3 regions of the Massilia forsythiae genome follow, and region 3 is predicted to be linked to each of the others. Evidence: predicted binding sites of a transcription regulator. Region 3 holds the regulator's gene; each other region holds the start of a gene.

Region 1 (5,125 bases), 1.0 Mb from region 3:
CGAACTCTTGGCCAGCTGCTCCAGCGAACGGTGGATCTCGCCGGGATCGACCTGGCGTAGCGCCAGTTCGGACTGCATGCGCATGCCGGCCAGCGGCGTCTTCATCTGGTGCGCGGCGTCGGCGATGAAACGCTTCTGGGCATCGATGGTGTGGGCCACGCGCGCCAGCATGTCGTTCAGCGAGCCGACCAATGGCGAAATCTCTTCCGGCACCTGGCGCGAGTCGATCGGCGACAGGTCGTCCGGCGGGCGTGCGCGGATGCGCTCCTGCAATTGCGCCAGTGGCGACAGGCCGCGCGACAGGGCGAACCAGACCAGCGCCAGGATCACCGGCAGGATAATGAACTGCGGCAAAATCACGCCCTTGATGATTTCGTTGGCCAGGCGCGCGCGTTTATCGAGCGTCTCGGCCACCTGCACCAGGGCCAGGCGCGGCTCGGCGTTCGGGTCCAGCAGCGGCTGCAAATTGACCCAGGCATAGGCCACGCGCAGCGGCGCGCCGTGCAGGCTGGCGTTGCGGAAGTGTACGCGCCCGCTGCGCTCGGCATCGTCCGGCGGCGGCTGCGGCAGGTCGCGGTCGCCGTCGACGACGTCTCCCTGCGGCCCGCTGATCTGGAAGTACACGCTGTCGACGTCGTCGGCGCGCAGGATGTCGCGCGCGCTGCCGGGCAGGCGCGCCGTCACCTTGCCGCCGACTTCCTTGACCTGCTGCGCCAGCACGGTGACGCTGTCTTCCAGCGCATGGTCGAACGGTTGGTTGGCGATCGATTTCGCCACCAGGTAGGTGATCGCGATGCTCATCGGCCACAGCAGCAGCAGCGGCGCCAGCATCCAGTCGAGGATTTCGCCGAACAGCGAATGCTGGATGCTTTCCTCGGGTTCGGGCCGCGGCGGAGAATACAGCGGTTCCGGCGCGCCCGGATGTGGCGGCACAGGATGCGGCGAACGAGGCCGGCGTGCCGTGAAGCGCTTCACGCGCCGCCGTTGGCGGCGTCGGCCGTCTTGCGGGCGCCGTCGGCATAGCGCTCCAGGCAATAGCCCAGGCCGCGCACGGTGGCGATGCGGATGCCGCCGGTCTCGATCTTCTTGCGCAGGCGGTGCACATAGACCTCGATGGCGTTGTTCGACACCTCTTCGCCCCATTCGCACAGGTGGTCGACCAGCTGCTCCTTGGACACCAGGCGCCCGGTGCGCGCCAGCAGGATTTCCAGCAGGCCCAGCTCGCGCGCCGACAAATCGAGCATCTGGTCGTCGATGGAAGCGCTGCGCCCGACCTGGTCGTACACCAGCGGGCCGTGGCGGATCGTGCTGGAGCCGCCGCCCTGGCCGCGCCTGGTGAGGGCGCGCACGCGCGCCTCCAGTTCGGACAGGGCGAACGGCTTGGGCATGTAGTCGTCGGCGCCGGCGTCCAGGCCGTTCACGCGCTGCTCGATCGAGTCGGCCGCGGTGAGGATCAGCACCGGCAGCAGCGAGCCGCGCGCGCGCAGGCGGCGCAGCACGTCCAGGCCCGGCAACTTCGGCAGGCCGAGGTCGAGGATCAGCAGGTCGAATTCCTGGGTCGACAGGGCGGTATCGGCATCCTGGCCATTCTTGACGCAGTCGATGGCGTAACCGGACTGGCGCAGCGAACGCGTCAGGCCGTCGGCGAGGACGCTGTCATCTTCGGCAAGTAGAATACGCATGGTGACACTCCATTGTTCAGAAAGCGCGGACGCGGGGGCGGCCTGGCCTCGGCGTGTATTGTGTTTGATAACTCGCAACAAATAAACCTCTAAAACCGCTGCGACGCGCCGGTAGCGGCGGTTGAAGCGCGCCGCTGCGGCCCCATATGGTGTGCGGCAAGGATAGCGTGTTCTCCCGGCGGCACGGCAGGCAGCGGTTTTCGATGTTGCCTGCTCCCCGGATCGGTCAAGCCGGACGCAAATACAGCTTGCCAAAACCACTGTGATTTTATACAGTACTGTCTATTGAAATCGCGCGAGCGGCCCACATCTTGGTTGACTCTAGGACTGAAAGAAAATTATGGACGATAAGAAAACCGCAGTAAATGCAGCCGAAAAAGGCAAGGCGCTGGCAGCAGCCCTCGCGCAGATCGAAAAGCAGTTCGGCAAGGGCTCGGTCATGCGCATGGATGCCAACACGCCGGTCGAGGAAGTGCAAACCGTGTCCACCGGCTCGCTGGGCCTGGACATCGCGCTCGGCGTCGGCGGCCTGCCGCGCGGCCGTATCGTCGAAATCTACGGTCCGGAGTCGTCGGGCAAGACCACGCTGACCCTGCAGACCATCGCCCAGATGCAAAAGCTGGGCGGCACCTGCGCCTTCATCGACGCCGAGCACGCGCTCGACGTCGGCTATGCGCAAAAGCTGGGCATCAAGCTGGACGAGCTGCTGATCTCGCAGCCGGACACCGGCGAGCAGGCGCTGGAAATCACCGACGCGCTGGTGCGCTCGGGCAGCGTCGACCTGGTGGTCATCGACTCGGTGGCGGCGCTGACCCCGCGCGCCGAGATCGAAGGCGACATGGGCGACTCGCTGCCGGGCCTGCAGGCCCGACTGATGTCGCAGGCGCTGCGCAAGCTGACCGCGTCGATCAACCGCACCAACACGCTGGTCATCTTCATCAACCAGATCCGCATGAAGATCGGCGTGATGTTCGGCAGCCCGGAAACCACGACCGGCGGTAACGCGCTGAAGTTCTACGCCTCCGTGCGCATGGACATCCGCCGTACCGGTTCGATCAAGTCGGGCGACGAGGTGATCGGTAACGAAACCAAGGTCAAGGTCGTCAAGAACAAGATCGCGCCGCCGTTCAAGGAAGCCCACTTCGACATCCTGTATGGCGAAGGCACGTCGCGCGAAGGCGAGATCATCGACCTGGGCGTGGACAACAAGCTGGTCGAGAAGGCGGGTTCCTGGTATAGCTATGGCGGCGAACGTATCGGCCAGGGCAAGGACAATGCCCGCCAGTTCTTGAAGGACCGCCCGGCCCTGGCGCGCGAGATCGAGAACAAGGTCCGTGCCGCCCTCGGCGTGCGCGAACTGCCGCCGGTCGCGGCCGGTGCCGAGGCTGCCGCCCCGGTGGCCGCCACGGCCGTCGAAGAGTAATCGTCGGGGGCCGGTAGCGGATGGTGCGCCAGCAGCTCAGTTTGAAGGGGCGCGCGTTGAAGTATCTTTCGACGCGCGAGCACAGCCGGCTCGAACTGGGGCGCAAGCTGGCCCGCCACGCCGAGGAAGGCGACGACGTCGAGGCGTTGCTCGACTTCCTCGAAAAGAACAACTGGCTGTCGCAGGAACGGTTTGCCGAATCGCTGGTGCATCGCCGCGCCGGCCGCTACGGCAACAGCCGGGTCCTCTCCGAACTCCAGCAGCATGGCGTGAAGGGGGAGGACCTGGCCGAGTTGAAATCCGAGCTCGCTTCCACCGAACTGGCGCGCGCCAGGGAAGTCTGGCAGCGCAAGTTCGGCCGCGTCGCCCAGGATGCGGCCGAGCGCAGCAAGCAAATGCGCTTCATGCTGGCGCGCGGTTTTTCCCAGGGTGCCGTACGCAATGCGATGCAGGGGCGCGAGGACGACGACGAGTAGTCGCGGAAGCCGATCTCCGCAGCAAGCAGGCGCTGTTCATTGCGCATTTCTCTGTCGTCACAGTCCTGGCCTGTCTCCGCTGCGCGGCTGGCCGGCATCGATTATTCGGCCGTGTCGCCGCCTGTCGGCCTTGTCGGCCGAATTTCTTTTATCTTCCCTTCATAATTCCGGTATCGCCGTTCCAACCGCCACATGGCTGGCGCGCTGTGCTAAACTTTCATGGTTTAAGCAGCGCCGCAAGAGCGGTTGTTGCCGTAGAAGCTGCGGCAACGTGCATCAGGCACACGGCTGCAATACTTTTATCGCCGCATGTCGGCATTGGTTTTTATGCCCTTGTCTTCACCCGCTCCGCGTCAGCTTCGGCATACGCGCGCCATTACCGTTGAAGCGTATGCACGCGACGATGGTTTGTGGGACCTTGACGCCTGCATCCGCGACATAAAACCGCATGACATCGAACTGCCGTCCGGTCACCGCCCCGGCGGCGTGCCGGTCCACGATCTCAAGCTGCGCGTGACGATTGACCGTGACATGACCATCGTCGATGCGCAAGCCGCCTCCGACGCCGTGCCCTTTCCCGGCCATTGCGACACCATTGCCCCTGCCTACCAGAAGCTGATCGGCTTGTCGCTGCTGAACCATTTCCGGCTGCATTTGAAGGACCGCCTGTCCGGCGTCCTCGGCTGCACGCACCTGACCGAGTTGGCCCAGGTCCTGCCCACCGCGGCATTGCAAGCCTGGTCCGACGACGCCATGGAAAGCCGCCCGGGCGATGCCTCGCCCGAGCGTCCCTATGAACTCGGCCGCTGCCACGCCCTGCGCCTCGACGGCCCCGTCGTCGAGACCTATTATCCGCGCTGGGTATTGAAGGCGGTACCGGGTTAGTATCCGGTTTTGTCGCTTAGTTGTTCGAATCTTTATTCCAACCGCATTTCTTAATCAGTAACAGAGAAGGGAAGCCAGCATGAAAATCCATGAGTATCAGGGCAAAGAAATCCTCCGAAAGTTCGGAGTGACCGTTCCGCGCGGCATTCCGTGCATGTCGGTGGACGAGGCCGTCAAGGCAGCTGAAGAGCTGGGCGGCCCGGTCTGGGTAGTCAAGGCGCAGATCCATGCTGGCGGCCGCGGCAAGGGCGGCGGCGTGAAGGTCGCCAAGTCGATCGATCAGGTGCGCGAGTACGCCAACCAGATCATGGGCATGCAGCTGATCACCCACCAGACCAGCCCGGAAGGCCAGAAGGTCAACCGCCTGCTGATCGAAGAAGGCGCCGACATCAAGAAGGAACTGTACGTGTCGCTGGTCACCGACCGCGTCACCCAGAAGGTCGTGCTGATGGCCTCGTCGGAAGGCGGCATGGACATCGAAGAAGTCGCGCACAGCAACCCGGAAAAGATCCACAGCATCGCCATCGACCCGAAAGTCGGCTTGACCGATGCCGAAGCCGATGACATCGCCCGCAAGATCGGCGTGCCGGAAGGCTCGATCGAAGCCGCCCGCACCAACCTGCAAGGCCTGTACAAAGCCTACTGGGAAACCGACGCAT
Region 2 (5,125 bases), 200 kb from region 3:
GACCTGCTCGGTTCCGGCACCACGCTGTGGAGCGTGGGCGGCAGCATCCTGGCGCCGCTGTTCGACGCCGGCCGCCTGCGCGCCCAGGCCGACGTTTCCGCCTCGCTGCGCGACCGCGCCGTGTTCGCCTACGAAGCGGTAGTGCGCAACGCCTTCGCCGAAACCGAGAACGGTTTATCCGCGGTGCAGAGGCTGCGCGAACAGCTCGAGCAATCCGAGGCGCGCGCCGTCGCCACCGGCGAAACGCTGCGCGTGGCACACAACCGCTACCGCAACGGCTACTCGTCCTACCTGGAAGAGCTGGACGCCCAGCGTAACAACTTCAGCGCCGAGACCAACGTGCTGCAACTGCGCGCCAGCTACCTGGCCGCGCATGTCGACCTGTACCGGGCATTGGGGGGTGGGTGGGGCGCCGCGGCGCCTGCGAGGACGGCGCCGGCCCCCTGAGACCAAGCACTGACATCACCACCCTCGTCTTCGCGGAGGCGCACTACTGTCCAAGATAGTATTGCTGGCCTAAAGACCGTCGTTCCAGGCACTGCCTGAAACGACTCCCCGCGAAGGCGCACTACTGTCCAAGATAGTATTGCTGGCCTGAAGACCATCGTCCCCGCGGAGGCGGGGACCCATGCTGAGCATCCACGATTGGTATTTCTGACATATTCCAGTTGCTTCAATGGTAACGAATTCTGTTGCTCAGTATGGGGCCCCGCCTGCGCGGGGACGACGAGCTATGGGTTAAAGCAGAGATAACGATTATCTTGGACAGCAGTGCGCGAAGGCGGGGACCCATACTGAGCCACCATGGCCCCTATACCGATCCTAATCGAACGCTAGCAACGCCGTCGTCCCGTTAGAATGGTCATAACGAAATACCAACATCGGAGAACGACATGATCAAGATCGGAGTCATCGCCGGCAGCACCCGCCCGGGACGCCGCGCACTGGATGTGGCCAACTGGGTGCTGGACGTGGCCGGCATGCGCGGCGACGCCGTGTTCGAACTGGTGGACATCCAGGAATACAAGCTGCCGCTGCTGGACGAGCCGGTGCCGCCGTCGATGGGGCAATACACGCAGCCGCACACCAAGGTGTGGTCGGCCAAGATCGCCGGGTTCGACGGCTTCGTGTTCGTCACGCCCGAGTACAACCACGGCACCTCGGGCGCGCTGAAGAACGCCATCGACTTCCTGTTTAAGGAATGGAACGACAAGGCGGCCGGCTTCGTCTCCTACGGCAGCATCGGCGGCGCGCGCGCGGTCGAGAGCCTGCGCCTGGTGATGGGCGAACTGATGGTGGCCGACGTGCGCGCCCAGGTGATGCTGACCCTGCGCGACGACTGGCAGGAGCACGCCTTCAAGCCGCGCGAGCATCACGAGCAAGCCCTCGACACCCTGCTGGACCAGGTAGTGGCCTGGAGCCGCGCCCTCAAGACGCTGCGCCACGATGCGGAGCAACCGGCGCTGGCGGACGCGCCGCAGCTGGCGCCGGAACTGGCGGCAGAGGCGCCGCCGCCGGGACGCCGGGTCGGCAGCATGTAAGAACCTATCTCAGTAGTCCGGAGTCGCTACTGGTGCGCCTGACAAACAGGTGCTGCGTTGCTCGTCCTTGCATGGCTCGCCATGCATCACCATTTGCTTCCCCCTGCCTACTGAGATAGGTTCTAAGGGCGGCCGCATTGCGTTGGGGCGGCGTACAATCGCCGTCCATGACCGATCCTCTTCCTTCGCGCCGCCCCGAATGCGGCGCCTGCCTGCGCGCGCAAAGCGCCTGTATCTGCCGCTGGGCGGCGCCGGTGGCAAGCAGCGTCGAGCTGCTGATCCTGCAGCATCCGCTCGAAGTGCGTAACGCCAAGAACAGCGCGCGCCTGCTGCACCTGTGCCTGCCGGAGAGCAGCCGCATCGTCGTCGGCGAGGCGTTCGCACCGGGCGACCTGGAAACGCTGCTGCATGGCGGCGGACGCACGCCGCTGCTGCTGTATCCGGAGACGCCGGGCGTCGCCACGCCGGGCGTCGCCACGCCGGGCGTCGCCACGCCGGGCGTCACTGCGCCGGATGATGCCGTGCCGGATGCGCAGCCGGCGGCGTTGCGACTGGTGCTGCTGGACGCCACCTGGCGCAAGAGCCGCAAGATGCTCTACCTGAATCCGGCCCTGCAATGGCTGCCGCGCCTGGCGTTGCAGGCCGCGCCGCCGTCCGCCTACCTAATCCGCAAGGCGCATGCGCCGCACCAGCTGTCGACGCTGGAAGCCGCGGTGCACGCGCTGGCGCAGCTGGAAGGCGCGCCGGCGCGCTACCGCCCGCTGCTGGCGGCATTCGACGGATTTGTGCAACAACAAGCCGCCCAATTCCGCGCTTGAACCCCGCTTCGCATCGGCGTACTATACTGTATAAACATACAGTACTTAAGGGGCGCTGTGGTGGACAGTCAAAATACGAGCGTAAGCTTGCCTGACGAGCAAGCGATGTTGCCATTTTTGCCGGACAAGTCACCGAAACCGGTAGCGAAGAAACCGGTTGCCAAGCCGGCCAGGTCCGCCATGCCGGCCATGGTGTCCGGATCGGTCGCCAGGTCGGTGTCGCGCGTGCCCGACACGGCCATGCCCGAAGCCGCGCTGCGCAGCGCCGGCGCCCGCGGCGCCAACCTCGCGCTGGACCTGCATCCCGACCTGCCCATCAAGGGCCGCGGGGCCGTCACCAATATCCAGAGCCGCTTCGAGGTGCACGGCCGCGAGCGCTTCGACGATGGCTGGACGATACCGGTCCAGGCGCCGGCGCAGCCGCGCGGCCAGGTGCCTGCTCGGGACCAGCACCAGGACCAGGCCGCGTCGCTCAAGACCGTCGTGACCGACGAGATCGCGCGCTCGATCCTGTCGCGTAACAGCTCTCCCGACATCCCATTCGGCGTGTCGCTGAATCCGTATCGGGGCTGCGAGCACGGCTGCATCTATTGCTACGCCCGGCCGTCGCACGGCTACCTCGGCCTGTCGCCCGGCCTCGATTTCGAAAGCAAGCTGTTCGCCAAGGTCAACGCGGCCGATTTGCTGCGCCAGGAACTGGCGCGTCCCGGCTACGTGCCGCACAACATCGCCATCGGCGTCAACACCGACGCTTATCAACCCTGCGAACGGAACAAGCGCATCACACGCGAGGTGCTGGAAGTGCTGGCCGAGTGCCGCCATCCGTACGGCCTGATCACCAAGTCGGCCCTGATTGAGCGCGACATCGACCTGATCGCGCCGATGGCCGAGCAGGGCCTGGCCTGCGCCGCCATCACGCTCACCACGCTGGACGGCGAGATCGCGCGCACGCTGGAGCCGCGCGCGGCGGCGCCGGCGCGGCGCCTGCGCGCCATCCGCACGCTGACCGAGGCCGGCATCCCGGTCAGCGTCAGCGTGGCGCCGATCATCCCCTTCGTCACCGAACCGGAAATCGAGCGCATCCTGGAAGCGGCCAGGGATGCCGGCGCCGTCGGCGCCCACTACACGGTGCTGCGCATGCCGTGGGAAGTCAACCCGCTGTTCCAGCAATGGCTGCAAACCCACTTCCCGGACCGCGCCCAGCGCGTGCTGAACCGCATCCGCGACATGCGCGGCGGTAAGGAGTACGACAGCGACTTCGGCAAGCGCATGACGGGCGAGGGCGTCTGGGCCGACCTGATCCGCCAGCGCTTCACCAAGGCCGTCAAGCGCCTCGGGCTGGATGGCTATACCAGCCGTTTCAACAAGCTGGACGGTGAGCAATTCCGGCGGCCGGTGGTGGTGCCGAAAACAGCCAAGCAGACCATCGCCGAGGCGGCGCAGATGGACTTGTTCTGACGGCATCCGCTGGCGGCCCGAACGGCAAATGCCCAGGCCCGCCGCGGTGTAGTCAAGCCGGCGAGCGCGTGTGCCCGGGAGCGCAGCGCAGCGCAGCGATGTGCGTAGGGAGATCGGGGAAGTCCTCGGGAATCAAGGCGAACATGTGCGCATCGACCGCACGGCCGCGCAGTTGCAGGCGGCGGCGCGCCAGGCACTCGTGCTGCGCACCCGAGCGGCGCGCCACGGCCAGGCTGGCGGCGTTGCCGTCCGCAACGACGATCTCGACGCGCGCTTGTCCGAGTGACTGGAATGCGTGGCGCGCCAGTGCCGCGACGGCGGCGCTGGCCGCGCCCTGGCGCTGGGCGCTGGTGCGGACCCAGTAGCCGAGGTTGCAGAATGCGTGCAGCTGGATGAACTTGTTCAGGCCGGCGCCGCCGACCAGGCGTCGTTCGACCTTGCTGACGATGGCGAATTCATGGCTGCTGCCGTCGGCGCGGCCGGCGTCGCAGGCGGCGAACCAGTCCAGCGCATTCTGCTCGCTGAATCCGGCGTGCGCCCAATCCATCCAGCGACCGACGCTGGACACCGATTCGCGTACCGCGGCGGCAAAGGCGGGCGCGTCGTCGGGAACGAAGGGGCGCAGCAGGTAGGCGCCGGCATCCAGGTGCGTCATTGGCGATCCTTTGTAGCAAGGTATGCGTTGGCCCGAGTGATTTGGCTCGGACGAGAAGTTGCTGTCGACACGCCGGATGCGGCCCGGCGTGTCTTGCCTGTTTGTTATCTTAAATAAAGATTTTACGGCTTGCATGAATGGGAGACAGGGCCGCACGCGGGCCGGGTTGTGCGGGCAGCGGTGGTCGGCTACGATGGCGCCTTTCCATTTCTTCAATAACGAGAACAAAGATGGCGGAGCAGGGCAGCGCGGTGGAGCACGCGCAGCGGGCGGGACAGCAACGGGCGGCAAAGGAGCAAGCGCCAGGAAAGCAGCGGGAATCGGGTGAGCAGCAGGCAGGACAACAGCGCCAAGCCGCACAACCGTCACAACAGAGGCAGCAGGAGCAACAGGCGCAGCAAGAGCAGCAGGCGAGGGAGGCAGCCTGGCCTGGGTCCGGGCCGCCCGCCGCGGCGCAGTCCGCAGCGCAGCGCGTGGTCTTCGTCGGCGCCGAATCGACCGGCAAGTCGACCCTGGCCGAATACCTGGCGCGCGTCTACGACAGCGTGTCGGTACCGGAAATCGGCCGTTTCATCTGGGAACAGAAACAGGGAAAGCTGGACGCCGACGACTATGTCGACATCGCGCTCAAGCACCGCCAGGCCGAGGACGAA
Region 3 (5,125 bases):
CGATGTTGACGGAAAACGCGGTCTTGCCCATCGACGGACGGCCGGCCACGATCACCAGGTCGCCCGCCTGCAGGCCGGAGGTCATGCGGTCGAGGTCGATGAAGCCGGTCGGCACGCCGGTGATCTCGCCCTGGTTTTCGCGGCTGTACAGTTCGTCGATGCGCTCCACCACCTGGGTCAGGAGCGGCTGCACCGCCAGCCAGCCCTGGGCGCCGCGCGCGCCCTGCTCGGCGATCGCGAAGATGCGCGACTCGGCCTCGTCGAGGATCTGCTTGACCTCGGCGCCCTGCGGATTGAAGGCCTTGCCCGAGACTTCGTCGGCGACGGTGATGAGCTGGCGCAGCACGCCGCGGTCGCGCACGATCTCGGCGTAGCGGCGGATGTTGGCGGCGGACGGCGTGTTCTGCGCCATCGCATTCAGGTACTGGAGGCCGCCCACGTCGTCGGCCTTGCCGAGCTGGACCAGCGCCTCATAGACGGTGATCACGTCGGCCGGTTTGCCCGAGTTGATCAGGCGGACCATCTGTTCGAAGATGATCCGGTGGTCGTAGCGGTAGAAATCCTCCGCATGCATGAAGTCGGCGATGCGGTCCCACGCCGCATTATCGCGCAGTAGGCCGCCGATGACGGACTGTTCTGCTTCGATGGAATGCGGGGGAATGCGGAGCGACTCGATCTGCGGGTCTGCTGGGGTGTTCATGGCCGGCATTATACCCGTTAGACACCGGCCGCTGAAAAGATTGGTGAGTTTCTAAAAATAAAAACGACGTTTTTTGCGTACCAAAAACGACGCTTTTCGACGACTTCAAATGCGTCGTCCCCGCGAAGGCGGGGACCCATGCTGAACACCGGAACTCGTTACATCGGACACACCAGGGTGTATTCGACAGCGAGACTTCGGTTACTCGGCATGGGTCCCCGCCTGCGCGGGGACGACGGCATCAGTTGCGAGACTGATGGAACGACGATTTATTTAGGCTGCTTCGCCGACGACGGCGATGGTGACGTCAACCACGACGTCGGTGTGCAGCGCGACGGCAACCGGGTGCTCGCCGGTGGTCTTCAGCGGGCCGGCCGGCATGCGCACTTGCGCCTTTTCGACGGCGAAACCTTGCTTGCTCAGGGCTTCGGCGATGTCGAAGTTGGTCACGGAACCGAACAGGCGGCCGTCGACGCCGGCCTTCTGGGCGATGGTGACGGTCATGCCGTTCAGCTTCTCGCCCTGGGCTTGCGAAGCGGACAGCTTCTCGGCGGCGGCCTTTTCCAGCTCGGCGCGCTTGACTTCGAACTCGGCCACGGCCGATTGGGTGGCGCGGCGGGCCATTTTTTGCGGGATCAGGAAGTTACGCGCGTAACCGTCCTTGACCTTGACCACGTCGCCCAGGTTACCGACGTTGACGACTTTTTCCAGCAGGATGACTTGCATATTATTCTCCAGGTTCTCTGACTGCGTACCGCGATTAAGCGTTGTGCAGATCGGTGTACGGCAGCAGGGCCAGGTAACGCGCGCGCTTGATCGCGGTGTCGACTTGACGCTGGTAGTGCGCCTTGGTGCCGGTCAGGCGTGCCGGCATGATCTTGCCGTTTTCCTGGACGAAGTCCTTCAGGGTGTCGACGTCCTTGTAGTCCACCTGTTCCACGCCGGCGGCGGTGAAGCGGCAGAACTTCTTGCGCTTGAACAGCGGGTTCTGCTGTTTGCGCTTCAGTTTTTCTTTTGCTTTGTTTTTGTCGAACTTTTTACCGAATGCCATTTTTGGCTCCTGTATCTATATAAACGTGCGCGCTTGGATCTTGGATCGGCTAGGCGGCACTGAAATCAATGATATGAAACACCAGGGCTTTGCTGTGACGGCTTTTCCTGGCCAGGAATCCCGTGAAGCGGTGCACTGCGCCGAGTTCGGCGTGGGCGAAGCGGCCCGAAATCTCGCCCGCGGCGACCGCGGTGATCTCGAACTCGACCTGCCTCTGCACACCCGCTTCCATCTGCTGCGACCCGTGCTGCAGGATCGCGCCGACGATCGGAATGCCGGCCGGGGTATAGCGCAGGGTGTCGCGTTCCGTGATGCTGGCAACCAGCGACAGCTCGTTCACCCCGTGCGCGTCGGCCCGTTACTCAGGCAGCGGCAGCGGCGGCCGGCGCGGCCGACTGCTCGGCGCGATGGGTCTTGGCTGCGTCTTCGCGCTGGACCGACTTCATCATCGGCGACGGCGCGGTCTCGGCCTTCTTCATCTTCACGGTCAGGTGACGCAGCACGGCATCATTGAATTTGAATGCGGTTTCCAGCTCGACCAGGGTCTCGTTGTCGCACTCGATGTTCATGCAGATGTAGTGCGCCTTCGGCAGCTTCTGGATCTGGTAAGCCATTTGACGGCGGCCCCAGTCTTCGACGCGGTGGATCTGGCCGCCGCGCGAGGTGACCGTGGTCTTGTAGCGTTCGATCATCGCCGGGACCTGCTCGCTCTGGTCCGGGTGGACGATAAACACGATTTCATAATGACGCATGCAACACTCCTTGAGGACGTTTAAACAAATGCCCACCTCGGCGTCAAGACGAGTGTGGGAAGGGAAAGCCCGCTATTATAACTGCAAAAAGTCAACCGCTCAATCGCTTTATCGTTCGTGATAAGCCCGCTTTTTACCGCTTCCTTGCTGCGACTGCGCAAAAAAGATGCGCCAATTGTGTAATTTCCCTTGCACGCCACGCCATACTGTACAAAAATACAGTCTGTCCTCATACCCACTCGCACCCCCATGCTTAAGCTCACCGCACGGCAAGAACAGATCCTCAACCTGATCAAGGAAGCCATCGACAACACCGGCTTCCCGCCGACCCGCGCCGAAATCGCGCAAGAGCTTGGCTTCCGCTCGGCCAACGCCGCCGAGGAACACCTGCAAGCCCTTGCGCGCAAAGGCGCGATCGAAATTTCTCCCGGCACCTCGCGCGGCATCCGCCTGCTCGGCGGCACGCCGCCGTCGGCCGTGCCGGCGGTATCCGCGCCGATCCCGCTGCCGGCCATTCCGCCGGCGCTGCTGATGGCACTGCCGCTGGTCGGCCGCGTCGCCGCGGGCTCGCCGATCCTGGCCCAGGAACACGTCGAAGCCACCTATTCCGTCGACCCGGCCATGTTCTCGGCCAAGCCGGACTTCCTGCTGAAGGTGCGCGGCTGGTCGATGCGCGATGCCGGCATCTGCGACGGCGATTTCCTGGCCGTCAAGAAGGTCGACAGCGCCAAGAACGGCCAGATCGTGGTGGCCCGCATCGGCGAGGAAGTCACCGTCAAGCGCTACCGCCAGAATGGTCCGACCATCGAGCTGCTGCCGGAAAATCCGGAGTTCCCGGTGATTACGGTGGATCCGAATACGGACGAGTTCGTGCTGGAAGGTTTGGCGGTGGGACTGCTGCGTTCGTGGCATTGATCCACGCTGCTCTTCGCCATTGAAGCGATAGCGGGCAACACAGCACGTCGTCCCCGCGCAGGCGGGGACCCATGCTGAGCTACCATCATTGGCGATGTATGGGTCCCCGCCTGCGCGGGGACGACGTTCATACGCATCGCATGATTGTTACCAGCGGCGCATCAAACCTCACTTCCGCTCCTCCTTCTCCGGCGGCGGCGCATTCTTGACCATCTCGTTGTGCTCGTTGACGTAGGCTTCGGTCGCCGTGCGCCATGCCGTGAAATCCGCCACCACCAGCTTGCCGCCGACCTGCGTGTCTTCCGAGATCCGCTGTCCCACGTCCGCCAGGTGCGCCGTCGCCTTGTCCATCTCGTCCTTGGTCAGCAGCTTGGCGATGTCGTCCGGGATGCGCTTGGTCAGCGGCATCGAACCGTTCAGGTACTGGACGAAACGGTTGTGGCAGGCCTGCCAGGCCTGCATGCGCGCGCTGTAGCGGTCGATTTCCTCGTTGATCTTGGACATCGCCGGGAAGCGCGGCGCCGGGCAGCGGTATTCGTCGGTGCGCAGGTCCGAGCCGTCATACTTGACGATCCAGTAATCGAGGTCGGCGCGGCGCGCGGCGCGCTGCTTCATCAGGTCGAGCGAGGCGATCGCCACCGCGTTGCCCTTGGCAGCCGCCTTGCCGAACCAGAGCGATGCCTGGGCCATGTCGACGCTGCCCGCTTCGCCGTAGAAATACATTTCGCCCAGGTGCTGCTGGGCCGTCACGTTGCCGGCATTCGCCAGCTTGGTGTACTTCTGCAGCGCTTGCGGATAGGCTTTCTTGGCGAACAGGGCATCGGCGTCGGCCAGCTCGTCGGCCAGCGCCGCGTCGGTGAACAGCAGCGCGGCGCACAACAGGGCAATTTTCATGGGCGGAATGGCGTAAGGTGGCGCGGACGGCAATGGAAACGATGCCACGATCATAACCCGGGCGGGGCCACGGCTCAACCGGCAAGCGCCGCCGCAGCGGCCGCTTTACCGGATTTTACGAAACCGGCGCTGCGGGATTCAGCCCTGCAGGGCGTTGCCGAAATCGGCCAGCAGGTCGTCGGTATCCTCGATGCCGACCGACACCCGGATCAGGGATTCGGCGATGCCCATGCTGGCGCGGCGCTCCGCCCCCATCTCGAAGAAGATCGTGTGCGCCACCGGGATCACCAGCGTGCGCGTGTCGCCCAGGTTGCTGGCCGGGATCGCCACCTGCAGGCGGTTCAGGTAGTCGAAGCAGTCGATGCCGTCCTTCAGCTCGAACGAGAACAGCGAACCGTAACTGCGGAACAGCGCGCCGCACAGCGCGTGCTGCGGGTGCGATGCCAGGCCCGGGTAGTGCACGGCCGCGACGCGCTCATCGGCTTCCAGCATCGTCGCCAGCGCCAGCGCGTTGGCGCAGGTGCGCTCCATGCGCAGCGCCAGCGTCTCGGCGCCGACCGCGATGTGGTGCGCCGCTTCCGGCCCGAGCGAGGCGCCGAAGTCGCGCAGCGACTTGGCGCGCAGCTGCGCCATGCCCTGGGCGGCCGGCGCCAGGCGGCGGAAATTCGGGGCGATGTTGGGGAAGGCGCTCCAGTCGAACAGGCCGGTGTCGGTCAGGGCGCCGCCCAGCGCCATGCCGTGCCCGCCGATCGACTTGGTCAGCGAATTGACCACCAGGCCGGCGCCCACCGCCTTGGGACGGAACAAATACGG

The links. Region 3 encodes LexA, which represses DNA repair genes until DNA is damaged. Its sites were predicted from a motif close to ACTGTATNNNNATACAGT; they were not measured.
Region 1: recA (recombinase RecA) is a predicted target of LexA. The motif match lies at 1,942-1,959, and genes of this name have one in related genera.
Region 2: HH212_RS15680 (PA0069 family radical SAM protein) is a predicted target of LexA. The motif match lies at 2,385-2,402, and genes of this name have one in related genera.

What each region holds. Positions count from the first base shown of each region.
Region 1 is NZ_CP051685.1:2,465,950-2,471,074, forward strand. It holds gene HH212_RS10665 (sensor histidine kinase) at 1-933, opposite strand, end outside; gene HH212_RS10670 (response regulator) at 972-1,682, opposite strand; gene recA (recombinase RecA) at 2,023-3,105, shown strand; gene recX (recombination regulator RecX) at 3,126-3,581, shown strand; gene HH212_RS10685 (DUF2889 domain-containing protein) at 3,909-4,466, shown strand; gene sucC (ADP-forming succinate--CoA ligase subunit beta) at 4,546-5,125, shown strand, end outside.
Region 2 is NZ_CP051685.1:3,658,926-3,664,050, forward strand. It holds gene HH212_RS15665 (efflux transporter outer membrane subunit) at 1-447, shown strand, start outside; gene HH212_RS15670 (NADPH-dependent FMN reductase) at 894-1,541, shown strand; gene HH212_RS15675 (tRNA-uridine aminocarboxypropyltransferase) at 1,709-2,359, shown strand; gene HH212_RS15680 (PA0069 family radical SAM protein) at 2,465-3,817, shown strand; gene HH212_RS15685 (GNAT family N-acetyltransferase) at 3,870-4,472, opposite strand; gene HH212_RS15690 (AAA family ATPase) at 4,946-5,125, shown strand, end outside.
Region 3 is NZ_CP051685.1:3,462,395-3,467,519, reverse strand. It holds gene HH212_RS14845 (replicative DNA helicase) at 1-700, opposite strand, end outside; gene rplI (50S ribosomal protein L9) at 974-1,426, opposite strand; gene rpsR (30S ribosomal protein S18) at 1,461-1,751, opposite strand; gene priB (primosomal replication protein N) at 1,801-2,091, opposite strand; gene rpsF (30S ribosomal protein S6) at 2,114-2,503, opposite strand; gene lexA (transcriptional repressor LexA) at 2,753-3,418, shown strand; gene HH212_RS14815 (SEL1-like repeat protein) at 3,587-4,312, opposite strand; gene HH212_RS14810 (cystathionine gamma-synthase family protein) at 4,451-5,125, opposite strand, start outside.